DNA from 2 places in the Bradyrhizobium sp. i1.15.2 genome. Region 1 is predicted to be linked to the other one. Evidence: predicted binding sites of a transcription regulator. Region 1 holds the regulator's gene; the other holds the start of a gene.

What was found. Region 1 encodes PhoB, which activates phosphate uptake and scavenging genes when phosphate is short. Its sites were predicted from a motif close to TGTCATNNANCTGTCAT; they were not measured.
Region 2: a site for PhoB is predicted at 1,782-1,798, ahead of phnC (phosphonate ABC transporter ATP-binding protein). Genes of this name have one in related genera too.

The regions. Positions count from the first base shown of each region.
Region 1 is NZ_JBEPRQ010000001.1:487,809-493,215, forward strand. It holds gene ABIB80_RS02370 (aspartate aminotransferase family protein) at 1-224, opposite strand, end outside; gene ABIB80_RS02375 (GcrA family cell cycle regulator) at 680-1,192, shown strand; gene phoB (phosphate regulon transcriptional regulator PhoB) at 1,412-2,119, opposite strand; gene phoU (phosphate signaling complex protein PhoU) at 2,143-2,859, opposite strand; gene pstB (phosphate ABC transporter ATP-binding protein PstB) at 2,871-3,692, opposite strand; gene pstA (phosphate ABC transporter permease PstA) at 3,689-4,534, opposite strand; gene pstC (phosphate ABC transporter permease subunit PstC) at 4,539-5,407, opposite strand, start outside.
Region 2 is NZ_JBEPRQ010000001.1:308,041-313,447, reverse strand. It holds gene ABIB80_RS01545 (alpha-D-ribose 1-methylphosphonate 5-triphosphate diphosphatase) at 1-1,080, opposite strand, end outside; gene ABIB80_RS01540 (LbetaH domain-containing protein) at 1,077-1,736, opposite strand; gene phnC (phosphonate ABC transporter ATP-binding protein) at 1,920-2,729, shown strand; gene phnD (phosphonate ABC transporter substrate-binding protein) at 2,793-3,728, shown strand; gene phnE (phosphonate ABC transporter, permease protein PhnE) at 3,805-4,689, shown strand; gene phnE (phosphonate ABC transporter, permease protein PhnE) at 4,686-5,407, shown strand, end outside.

The DNA.
Region 1 (5,407 bases):
CTCTGGAACAGGTTCGACATGTGCCAGAGCTTCGTGGCCTGTTCCTGCAACGCCGCGACCAGCGCCGGATGGGCATGGCCGAGCGCATTCACCGCCACCCCGGAGGTGAAATCGAGATAGCGCTCGCCATTGGTCGCGATCAGCCAGCAGCCTTCGCCACGCTCGAAACCGAGGTCGGACCTGGCGAAAACGGGGAGCAAATGCGGCGCTGCGCTGTTAGTCATGACGGTCACTTGAATGTTGCGGACGGTGTAAGCGTGCATTACGCAACGCACCATCGACCGGCCCGGAAAACGAAACGTGCCGCCTCTTGAGGGCGGCACGTGCGACTATCTTAGGCCTGGTGAAACGGGTGTCAATGCCGCCCGGAAAGCCTCGCGAAACGCTGAATCCGTAGTCTTGCGGTGCCGATTTTGCGGGATTTAGCCACGGAACATGTGGAAGCGAGTCGGCGGACTCTTGCGCGGGAGTCACGCCATATTGTAGCGTTTGGATTGTCAGATACGACATCTCGTGCAGTGGTTCTGATCTTTAAGTCCTTATGTACCGGCGTAAACGTTCGGGCGTTCAAGACGCGCCCGGCGAGCCTTAAGGGATTCTGGCGGCACGGGTTTTTGAAGGCTTAGGCATTCGCTGCGAGGCCCCAGGATGGCTGGCGCGCAGCGAGGGAAAGGGTGCAATGACGGTTTTGACCTGGTCCGATGATCGCGTCGAGCAGCTGAAAAAGCTCTGGGAGGCCGGACTTTCGGCCAGCCAGATCGCGGCGGAGCTCGGCAATGTGACCCGCAATGCCGTGATCGGCAAAGTGCACAGGCTCGGTCTTTCGGGCCGCGCCAAGAGCCCATCATCGGCAGCGCCCCGGCCGCGCAAGGCGCGCCCCGCGCAGCACATGATGCGGGTGAGCCGCCCGATCTCGCGCGGCAACACCGCGCTGGCGCAGGCCTTCGAGGTCGAGGCTGAGCCGGATCCGGTCACCTACGACAACGTGGTGCCGATGAGCCAGCGGCTGTCGCTGCTCGAATTGAACGAGGCGACCTGCCACTGGCCGGTCGGCGATCCCTCGAGCCCGGACTTCTTCTTCTGCGGTGGACGGGCGCTGTCCGGCCTGCCCTATTGCGCCCAGCACTCGCGTGTTGCGTACCAGCCGGCGTCGGATCGGCGCCGCGCACCGGTGAAGCCGGGTCCGCGGTAATCAGGGCAAGTCGTCGCGCAAAGACAGTTCAATAATTTCAGTGTCGTCCTGGCGAAAGCCAGGACCCATACTCCGAGCACGCAGTAGTCGTGCGAAAGGGGTAACTCTGAGTCTTCGCCAAACCACTCCCTGTGGTTATGGGTCCCGGATCAGCGCTCGCTTGTCCGGGACGACATCGGAGAATGCAGGGACAGCTCGCCAACAAACAAGCCTGCAACCCTACACCTGCTCCGCCTTCGCAAACCGATCATCCAGCGCGTAGCCGGCGCCGCGGACGGTGCGGATCGGGTCTTGCTCGCGGCCGAGATTGAGCAGCTTGCGCAGGCGGCCGATATGCACGTCGACGGTACGCTCGTCGATATAGATGTCGCGGCCCCAGACGCTGTCGAGCAGTTGCTCGCGCGAGAACACCCGGCCCGGATGCTCCAGGAAGAACTCCAGCAGGCGATATTCGGTCGGACCGAGATCGATCGGCCGGCCCGATCGCGCCACGCGGCGCTTGTCACGGTCGAGCTCGATGTCGCCAAAAGCAAGCACGGTGGCGAGCCGCTCCGGGCTTGCACGCCGCAGCAGGCCCTTCACGCGTGCCAGCAGCTCCGGCACCGAGAACGGCTTGACGATGTAATCGTCGGCGCCGGTCGCAAGACCCCGCACCCGCTCGCTCTCCTCACCGCGCGCGGTGAGCATGATGATCGGGAGCTGCTTGGTCTCGGGACGGGTGCGAAGCCGCCGGCACAATTCGATGCCTGACAGGCCCGGCAGCATCCAGTCGAGCACGATCAGATCGGGGATGTGCTCCTTGAGGCGGGTGTCGGCGTCGTCGCCGCGCATCACCGTCTCGACGTCATAGCCGTCGCCTTCGAGGTTGTAGCGGAGAAGCTCGGTCAGGGCTTCCTCGTCCTCAACCACCATAATGCGTGCGCCCATCGCGTCGTCGCTCCCTTAAGTCTTCAGGTGTTCGGTACCGTGTTGGCGAAGGTCGTCATGTCGCCCTTCGGCCGCTTGTCGGTGATCGCCTGGCCCTCGATCATGTAGAACACGGTCTCGGCGATGTTGGTGGCGTGGTCGCCGATCCGCTCGATGTTCTTGGCGCAGAACATCAGGTGAATACAGAACGAGATGTTGCGCGGATCCTCCATCATGTAGGTGAGGAGCTCGCGGAACAGCGAGGTGCAGATGGCGTCGACTTCCTCGTCGCCCTTCCACACCGCCATCGCCGCCGGCAAATCATGCGCGGCATAGGCGTCCAGCACCGACTTGACCTGCTGCTGCACGAGGTCGGTCATGTGCTCGAGGCCGCGGAACAGCTTGAGCGGATGGAAGTCCGTCTCCAGCGCCGCGACGCGCTTGCCCATGTTCTTGGCGAGGTCGCCGATGCGCTCGAGATCGGTCGCGACGCGCATGGCGCCGACGATCTCGCGCAGATCGACCGCCATCGGCTGGCGGCGGGCGATGGTGAGCACCGCACGCTCCTCGATGCGCTTCTGCAGCGCGTCGAGCTCGGTGTCGATGGCGACGACGCGCTGGCCGAGCGGGACGTCGCGGCGGATCAGCGCGTCGACGGACTCGACGATCATGCGCTCGGCGATGCCGCCCATCTCGGCGACCAGGCGGGTGAGTTCCTGGAGGTCGGTGTCGAAAGCCTTTGCGGTATGTTCGGAAGCCATGTCGCGTCTCCTCAGCCGAACCGGCCGGTGATGTAATCCTGCGTGCGCCGGTCGGTCGGCGACGTGAAGATCTTGCTGGTGTCGTCGAACTCGATCAGCTCGCCGAGATACATGAAGGCGGTCTTGTCGGAGACGCGCGCCGCCTGCTGCATGTTGTGGGTGACGATCGCGATCGTGTAATCCTCGGACAGCTCCTGGATCAGCTCCTCGACCTTGGCGGTCGAGATCGGGTCGAGCGCCGAACAGGGTTCGTCGAACAGGATCACCTCGGGCCGCACCGCGACGGTGCGGGCGATGCAGAGGCGCTGCTGCTGGCCGCCGGAGAGCGACAGGCCGGAGGCGTTGAGCTTGTCCTTGACCTCGTTCCACAGCGCGCCGCCGCGCAGCGCCTTCTCGACGCGGCCGTCCATTTCGGACTTCGAGATCTTCTCATACAGGCGGATGCCGAACGCGATGTTCTCGTAGATCGTCATCGGGAACGGCGTCGGCTTCTGGAACACCATGCCGACGCGGGCGCGCAGCAAATTGAGGTCCAGCTTGCCGTCGAGGATGTTGGTCTGGTCGAGCATCAGCTGACCAGTGGCGCGCTGGCCGGGATAGAGGTCGTACATCCGGTTGAAGATGCGCAGCAGGGTCGACTTGCCGCAGCCCGACGGACCGATGAACGCCGTGACGCGATTGGCGCCCAGCGTCAGGTTGATGTTCTTCAGCGCGTGGTGCTCGCCGTAATAGAAGTTCAGGTTGCGCACGGTCACCTTCGGGGGCGCCTCCGGCAGCACCGGCGCGTGGGGCAGCCCACCGGCCGCGCTCATCGATACGGAAAGATCACTCATTTTGCGGTCCTCTCGGCGCCAAGGATGCGCGCGCCAATATTAAGGGCAAGAACGGTCAGGGTGATGAGCAGCGCCCCGCTCCAGGCCAATTGCTTCCAATAGGCATAGGGGCTCTGCACGAAGTTGTTGATGGTGACAGGCAGGTTCGCCATCGTCTTATTCAGGCCGAGGCTGAAGAACTGGTTCGACAGCGCGGTGAACAGCAGCGGCGCAGTTTCACCGGCGACGCGAGCGGTTGCGAGCAGCACGCCGGTGATGAGGCCGGAGCGCGCGGCGCGATAAGCGATCCGCTTGATCACCAGCGAACGCGGCAGGCCGAGCGCCGAGGCCGCCTCGCGCAGCGCGTTCGGCACCAGCAGCAGCATGTCCTCGGTCGTGCGCAGCACCACCGGGATCACGATGACCGCGAGCGCGAGCGAGCCTGCGATCGCCGAGAAGCCGCGCATCGGCACCACCACCGCGCCGTAGATGAACAGGCCGATGATGATCGAGGGCGCCGAGAGCAGGATGTCGTTGATGAAGCGGATCACCGAGGTCAGCCGGTCATTGCGGCCGTATTCGGCGAGATAGGTGCCGGCGAACATGCCGAGCGGCGCGCCAATGCCGACGCCGATCACGGTCATGATCAGCGAGCCGACGATGGCGTTGAGCAGGCCGCCCTCGTTCGATCCGGGAGGCGGCGTGTTCTCGGTGAACAGCTGGACATTGAGTCCCGCCAGTCCATTGTAGAGCAGCGTGATCAGGATCAGCGCGAGCCAGGTGACGCCGAAGGCCGTTGCGGCGATGCAGAGCCCGCGAACGACGATGTCCTTGCGGCGGCGGCGTGAATAGATCGGATTCATGGCGCTAGTTCCCCGCCTTCTTTTCCAGCCGCATCAGCATCAGCCGCGCCGCTGCGAGCACGAAGAAGGTCAGCACGAACAGCAGGAGGCCGAGCAGGATCAGGCCGGACTGGTGCAGGCCGTCGCTCTCGGCGAACTCGGATGCGATCGCCGCCGAGATCGTGGTGCCGGGGGCGAAGATCGAGGACGAGATCCGGAACGAGTTGCCGATGATGAAGGTCACCGCCATGGTCTCGCCGAGCGCCCGGCCCAGCGCCAGCATGACGCCACCGATGACGCCGACGCGGGTGTAGGGGATCACCACGCTGCGGACGACTTCCCAGGTGGTGCAGCCGACGCCGTAGGCGGCTTCCTTCAGCACCGGAGGCACGGTCTTGAACACGTCGACTGAGATCGAGGTGATGAAGGGCAGCACCATGATGGCGAGGATCAGCGCGGCATTGAACAGGCTGAGATAGGACGGGGGACCTGCGAAGATCGCGCCCAGCACGGGCACGCCGTCGAAGATCTTGATCATGAAGGGCTGGAACGTGTTGGCGAGGAACGGACCCAACACGAAGAAGCCCCACATGCCGTAGATGATCGAGGGGATGCCGGCGAGCAGCTCGATCGCCATGCCGATCGGGCGGCGCAGCCATTGCGGGCAGAGCTCGGTGAGGAAGATCGCAATGCCGAGACCCACGGGAATGGCGATCAGCATCGCGATGAAGGAGGTGACGAGCGTGCCGTACATTGGCCCGAGCGCGCCGAGCACCGGCGGATCGGCCGACGGCGCCCAGCGCTGCGTCCACAGGAACGAGACCCCGAATTCCTTCATCGCCGGGAAGGCGCCGACGATCAGCGAAATGATGATGCCGCCGAGGATCAGAAGCA
Region 2 (5,407 bases), 180 kb from region 1:
CGGCACGCGGTCGTCGACCAGCAGAATGTCCGCGCGCCGTCCTTCAGCGAGTACGCCGCGATCGGCAAGGCCGGTCGCGCGCGCAGGCGCGGCGGAGACCAGATTCCAGGCCTCGGTCAACGGCAGCACGCCATCGGCGGCGAGCCGGAACGCTGCGAGCAGCTGCGCGGGATAGTAGTAGTCCGAGGCCAGCACCGAGCAGAGCCCTTTGGCGATCATGTCGGATGCCTTGGTCCAGCCGGTGTGGCTACCGCCGCGCAGGACGTTTGGCGCGCCGTAGACGATGGCATCACCGTGGCTTGTTGCCGCCCGCGCCGTCTCCTCGTTGATCGGAAACTCCGCGATCGCCACGCCCATCGCGCGAAAGCTCTGGCGCATCGCCGGCGTCGCATCGTCATGCGAGAGCATCCGCACGTCGGCGGCGCGCGCCGCCGCGGCGAGTCGCGACACGGAAGCCGGCACATCCGCGGCGCGGGACATTATGTGTCCGACCAGCCGGTCGAAATCTTCACCCGAGAGGCCGGTGCGCTCCACCATGCGGTTGCGCTTGCGGGGCTTGGCCATGTCCCCAACCGTGCCGTCCATGTGGTCGTTGAAGGCGAACAGGTCGACGCGGCCCTCGCTGAGCCACTGCGAGATCTCGGCCTCGGCGTCGAGATTGTAGGTCTCGTGGCGCAGGTGAAAGCGGGTGTCGGCGGCAAACTGCGGGCGCTGCCGTTCGATCGCCTCCATCAGGCCGCGCGCATTGTCGGCGCTGCGCAGGCCCGGCTCCCACGAACAGGTCGTGGCGTGAAACACCGTGGTGATGCCGTTGCTGATCGCCTGGCGATCGCTGTCGGCGAGCGCCACATCGATCGGGAAGTCGACCCCGGCACGCGGCATCATCTGTCGCTCGAAGGCATCACCGTGCAGATCGACGATGCCAGGCAGCACCAGCAGGTCGCGCGCGTCGATCGCAAGTCGTACGCGGCTGCGAGAGCCATCGACCTGCGCGATGTCCGTTCCGGACACGAGAAGCGACGTTTCGACGAATTCGGAGCCGATCAGGGCCCGGCCGCCCTCGAGGAATATGTCTGTCACGCGACCGCGCTTCGTTTGCTGGCAGAGGAAGGTGCCCCTGCTTCGTATGTCGTGAGGAAATCCTCAATCCCGAGCTTGCGGAAATCGGGCAGGGCTTCACACAACTTGTCGTGATCCCAGTCCCACCAGGCGAGCCTCGCAAGCCGCCCCGCAACCTCTTCCGAGAACCGCCGGCGCACGATGCGCGCCGGATTGCCGGCGACGATGGTGTAGGCCGGCACGTCCTTGGTGACGATGGCGCCGGCCGCGATCACCGCGCCGGTGCCGATGTTGCGACCCGGCAGCACGATCGCGCCGTGACCGATCCAGACGTCGTGACCGATATGGACGTGATGCTGGCGCCGCCAGTCGAAGAATTCCGTGTCGTCGCTCTCGCCTTCGAAATAGGCGCTCGACCGATAGGTGAAGTGCGCCTGCGTGGCGCGGTTCATCGGGTGATTGCCCGGATTGATCCGTGTCATCGCCGCGATCGAGCAGAATTTTCCGATGGTGGTGTAGGTGATCTGGGCGTCGTTCACGACATAGGAGTACTCGCCCATCGTCACTTCGTGCAGCATCGTGCGCGCGCCGACCTCGGTGTAGGCCCCAAGCCTGGTGTCGTGCAGCTTCGCCGAGGGATCGATGGTCGGCTGGACCGAAAGAGCTTTGGCGGCCATGTTGCATCCGAACGAGAGGGCGGGCGTTTCCCTTCGAGCGGCTTGATGACAATGTCATGACGACGCGATGACAGGGGATGAACAGGGGATGAGGTGTGTAGGATCGCCGCACCGCAACGTCCGTGTCACACAAGTGTCAAGCGCCGGCGTTAGCGGTGGGTCCCAGCTACTCTGGAGCCCTGCATGCTGGTGGTTGAAGGTCTGACGTGTCGCTTCGGCGTGAAAGCCGCGGTGGACGACGCTTCGTTTCAAGTCTCTCCCGGCGGTTTCGTCGGCGTGATCGGACGGTCCGGCGCCGGCAAGTCGACCCTGCTGCGGACCATCAACCGTCTCGCGACGCCTTCGCAGGGTCGCATCCTGTTCGACGGCCTCGACGTCACCGCGTTGCGCGGCAAGGAGCTGCGGCAGTGGCGAGCGCGCTCGGCGATGATCTTTCAGCAGTTCAACCTGGTCGGCCGGCTCGATGTTCTCACCAACGTCCTGATGGGACGGCTCGCGACGATGCCAGCCTGGCGCTCGCTGTCGCAGACCTGGCCCGAGCAGGACAAGGCGCTGGCGATGTCCGCGCTCGAACAGTTCGATATCGCCCCGCTCGCAGCCCAGCGCGCCGATCAGCTCTCCGGCGGCCAGCAGCAGCGCGTGGCGATCGCCCGCGCGCTGGTGCAGCAGCCCGACATCATTCTCGCCGACGAGCCTATCGCCTCGCTCGACCCGCGCAACACCAAGATCGTGATGGATGCGCTGCTGCGCATCAACAAGCATTTCGGCATCACCGTGCTCTGCAACCTGCATTCGCTCGATCTGGCGCGCAGCTATTGCGACCGGCTGATCGGCATGGCGCAGGGTCGCGTGGTGTTCGACGGCGCGCCGGCCGAGTTGACCGAGCACGTTGCGCGCGAGCTCTACGATCTCGAAGCCGCCGATGTCATGGGCGGCACGCCTGCACCGGTGCGACAAGGCATTCCGGCGCTTGGAACGGCGGCCGCCGCCTGAGCTGCGCCGCTTCAGGACTCACCAGTTTTGCGTCAACCGACCTCAACCAATGAAGAGGCTATCATGATTACTCGCAGATTGATTCTTGCCGGCGCCGCCGCGCTCGCGTTCACGGCTTCCGCGTCCGCCGAAGACTGGAAGGCCAAATATCCCGAGCTGACCTTCGCGGTCATTCCGGCGGAAAACGCCTCGGGCGTCACCGAGCGCTGGGCGCCGTTCATGAGCTATCTCTCCAAGGAACTGGGCGTGAAAGTCACGCTGCGCATCGCCAACGACTACGCTGCCGTGATCGAAGGCCAGCGCGCCGGCAACATCCACATCGCGAGCTACGGCTCTGCCTCGTTCGCCCGCGCCCGCCTGACCGGCGTCAAGACCGACGCCTTCGCCAACGACATCAATTCCGACGGCTCGACCGGCTACTACTCGGTGTTCTTCGTCAAGACGAGCAGCCCCTACAAGAGCATCGACCAGCTCAAAGGCAAGAACCTCGGCCTGGTCGACCCGAACTCGACCTCCGGCAACAACGTGCCGCGCTTCGAGCTCGACAAGATGGGCATCGCGGATGCCGACACCTATTTCAGCAAGGTCGTCTTCACCGGCAGCCATGAGAACGCGATCCTGGCGCTGGCGCAGGGCACTGTCGACGTTGCCGCCAACCAGTGGACCAGCGATGACGATTCGACGCTGGCGCAGATGCTGACCAAGGGCATGCTGAAGAATGCCGACGGCTCGGCGATGAAGAAGGACGATTTCCGCATCATCCACAAATCGGCGCCCATCATCAACGGCCCCTATGCCTACAATTCCGACCTGCCGGAAGAGGCCAAGGCCGCCATCGCCAAGGCGTTCTTCGACGCGCCGGCCAAGGACAAGGCGGCCTTCGATCGCCTCCAGGACGGCCAGAAGAAGGGTTTTCATCCCGCGACCACCAAGGATTGGGATGGCACGATCGAGCTGATCAAGTTCGTCGATGCGCTGCGTAAGAAGAAGGCGTCCTGAGTATCGGGACGATGCCACTGGAGCCGGGTCGATGGACCCGGCTCTTTCTCTTTGATCGACCACCTTTCCTGATCAGATGACCGTCGCGGTTTCGATCCTTCCCGAGCAGCAGCTCGCCGTGCTCAACGCCGCCTATCGCCAGGCGGTCGCGCGCAGGCGGCTCCGACTCCTGTTTGGAGCCGTGATCTTCGCCGCTGCACTGTGTCTGGCCGCGTTCGGCGCCGAAGTGAATCTGCGCACGCTGTTCACCCATTACGGCAACTTCATCAGCTATTTCGACCGCATCCTTACACTCGACAACGGACAGCGGGTCTGGACCGATGTCGGCGAGTGGCTGTGGGGCTGGCGCAAATGGCTGAAGATGCTGGGCGAGACCGTGCTGATCTCCTATGTCGGCACGTTGATCGGCGCGGTTTTTGCATTTTGCCTCAACTTCTTCGCTGCTGAAAACACCTCGCCCGCGCCCTGGCTGCGTTTCACGGTGCGGCGCCTGCTCGAATTCGCCCGCACGGTGCCCGGCATCGTGTTTGCGCTGATCTTCGTGATCGCCTTCGGTCTCGGTCCGATGGCGGGTGTGCTCGCAATTGCGATTCACTCCACCGGCGCGCTCGGCAAGCTGTTCTCGGAGATCGTCGAGAACGCCGACATGAAGCCGGTCGAAGGCGTTCGCTCGACCGGCGCAAGCTGGCTCTCCTGTATGCGCTTCGCCATCCTGCCGCAGGTCATGGCAGGCTATGCCAGCTACGCGCTGCTGCGTTTCGAGATCAACGTCCGCGAGGCCTCCGTGATGGGCTTTGTCGGTGCCGGTGGCATCGGCCAGGAGCTCGTCGTCGCCATCCGCAAGTTCTACTACTCCGACGTCAGCGCGATCCTGCTCACCATCATCGTCACGGTCTTCATCATCGACATCAGCACCGGCTGGCTGCGCGGCCGCCTGTTCGGCAAGGAGGCGCGGACGTGACGGGACCGCAGGAGACCGATACCGCGGCGCTTCGCGCGCGCTATCCTGACGTGTTCGACCGGCCGGCCTCGGCGCGGCTCGCCATGCCGGCGATGATCGTCGCGGCGCTCGCGATCCTGATTTACGGCCTCGTCGATCTCGACTTCTCGCCGTCGCGGTTCGTCGCGGGCCTCAACCAGCTCGGCTGGATCAGCCTGATGATGATCCCGCCGGATCCCGGCTCGTCGCTGCCGGTCTATCTGAAGGCGCTGGGCGAGACGCTGTCGATCGCGCTGCTCGGCACGACGCTCGCCGCGCTGTTCGCACTGCCGGTCAGTCTTCTTGCCGCCCGTAATGTCGTGCCGTCGAGCATTTTGCGCTTCCCGATTCGACGTTTCCTGGATTCGATCCGCGGCGTCGACACGCTGATCTGGGCGCTGGTATGGATCAACGTAGTCGGGCTCGGCCCGTTTGCCGGCGTGCTCGCCATTGCCGTGTCGGATTTCGGCGCGTTTGGAAAACTGTTCTCGGAGGCGATCGAGGGCGCCGACCAGAAGCAGGTCGAGGGCATCCGCGCCTCCGGCGGCAGTGCGCTGCACGAGATCCGCTTCGGTCTGCTGCCGCAGGTTTTGCCCGTGATCGCCGGCCAAGTGCTCTATTTCATCGAGTCGAACACGCGTTCGGCTACCATCATCGGAATCGTCGGTGCCGGCGGCATCGGCCTCCAGCTCGCCGAGCA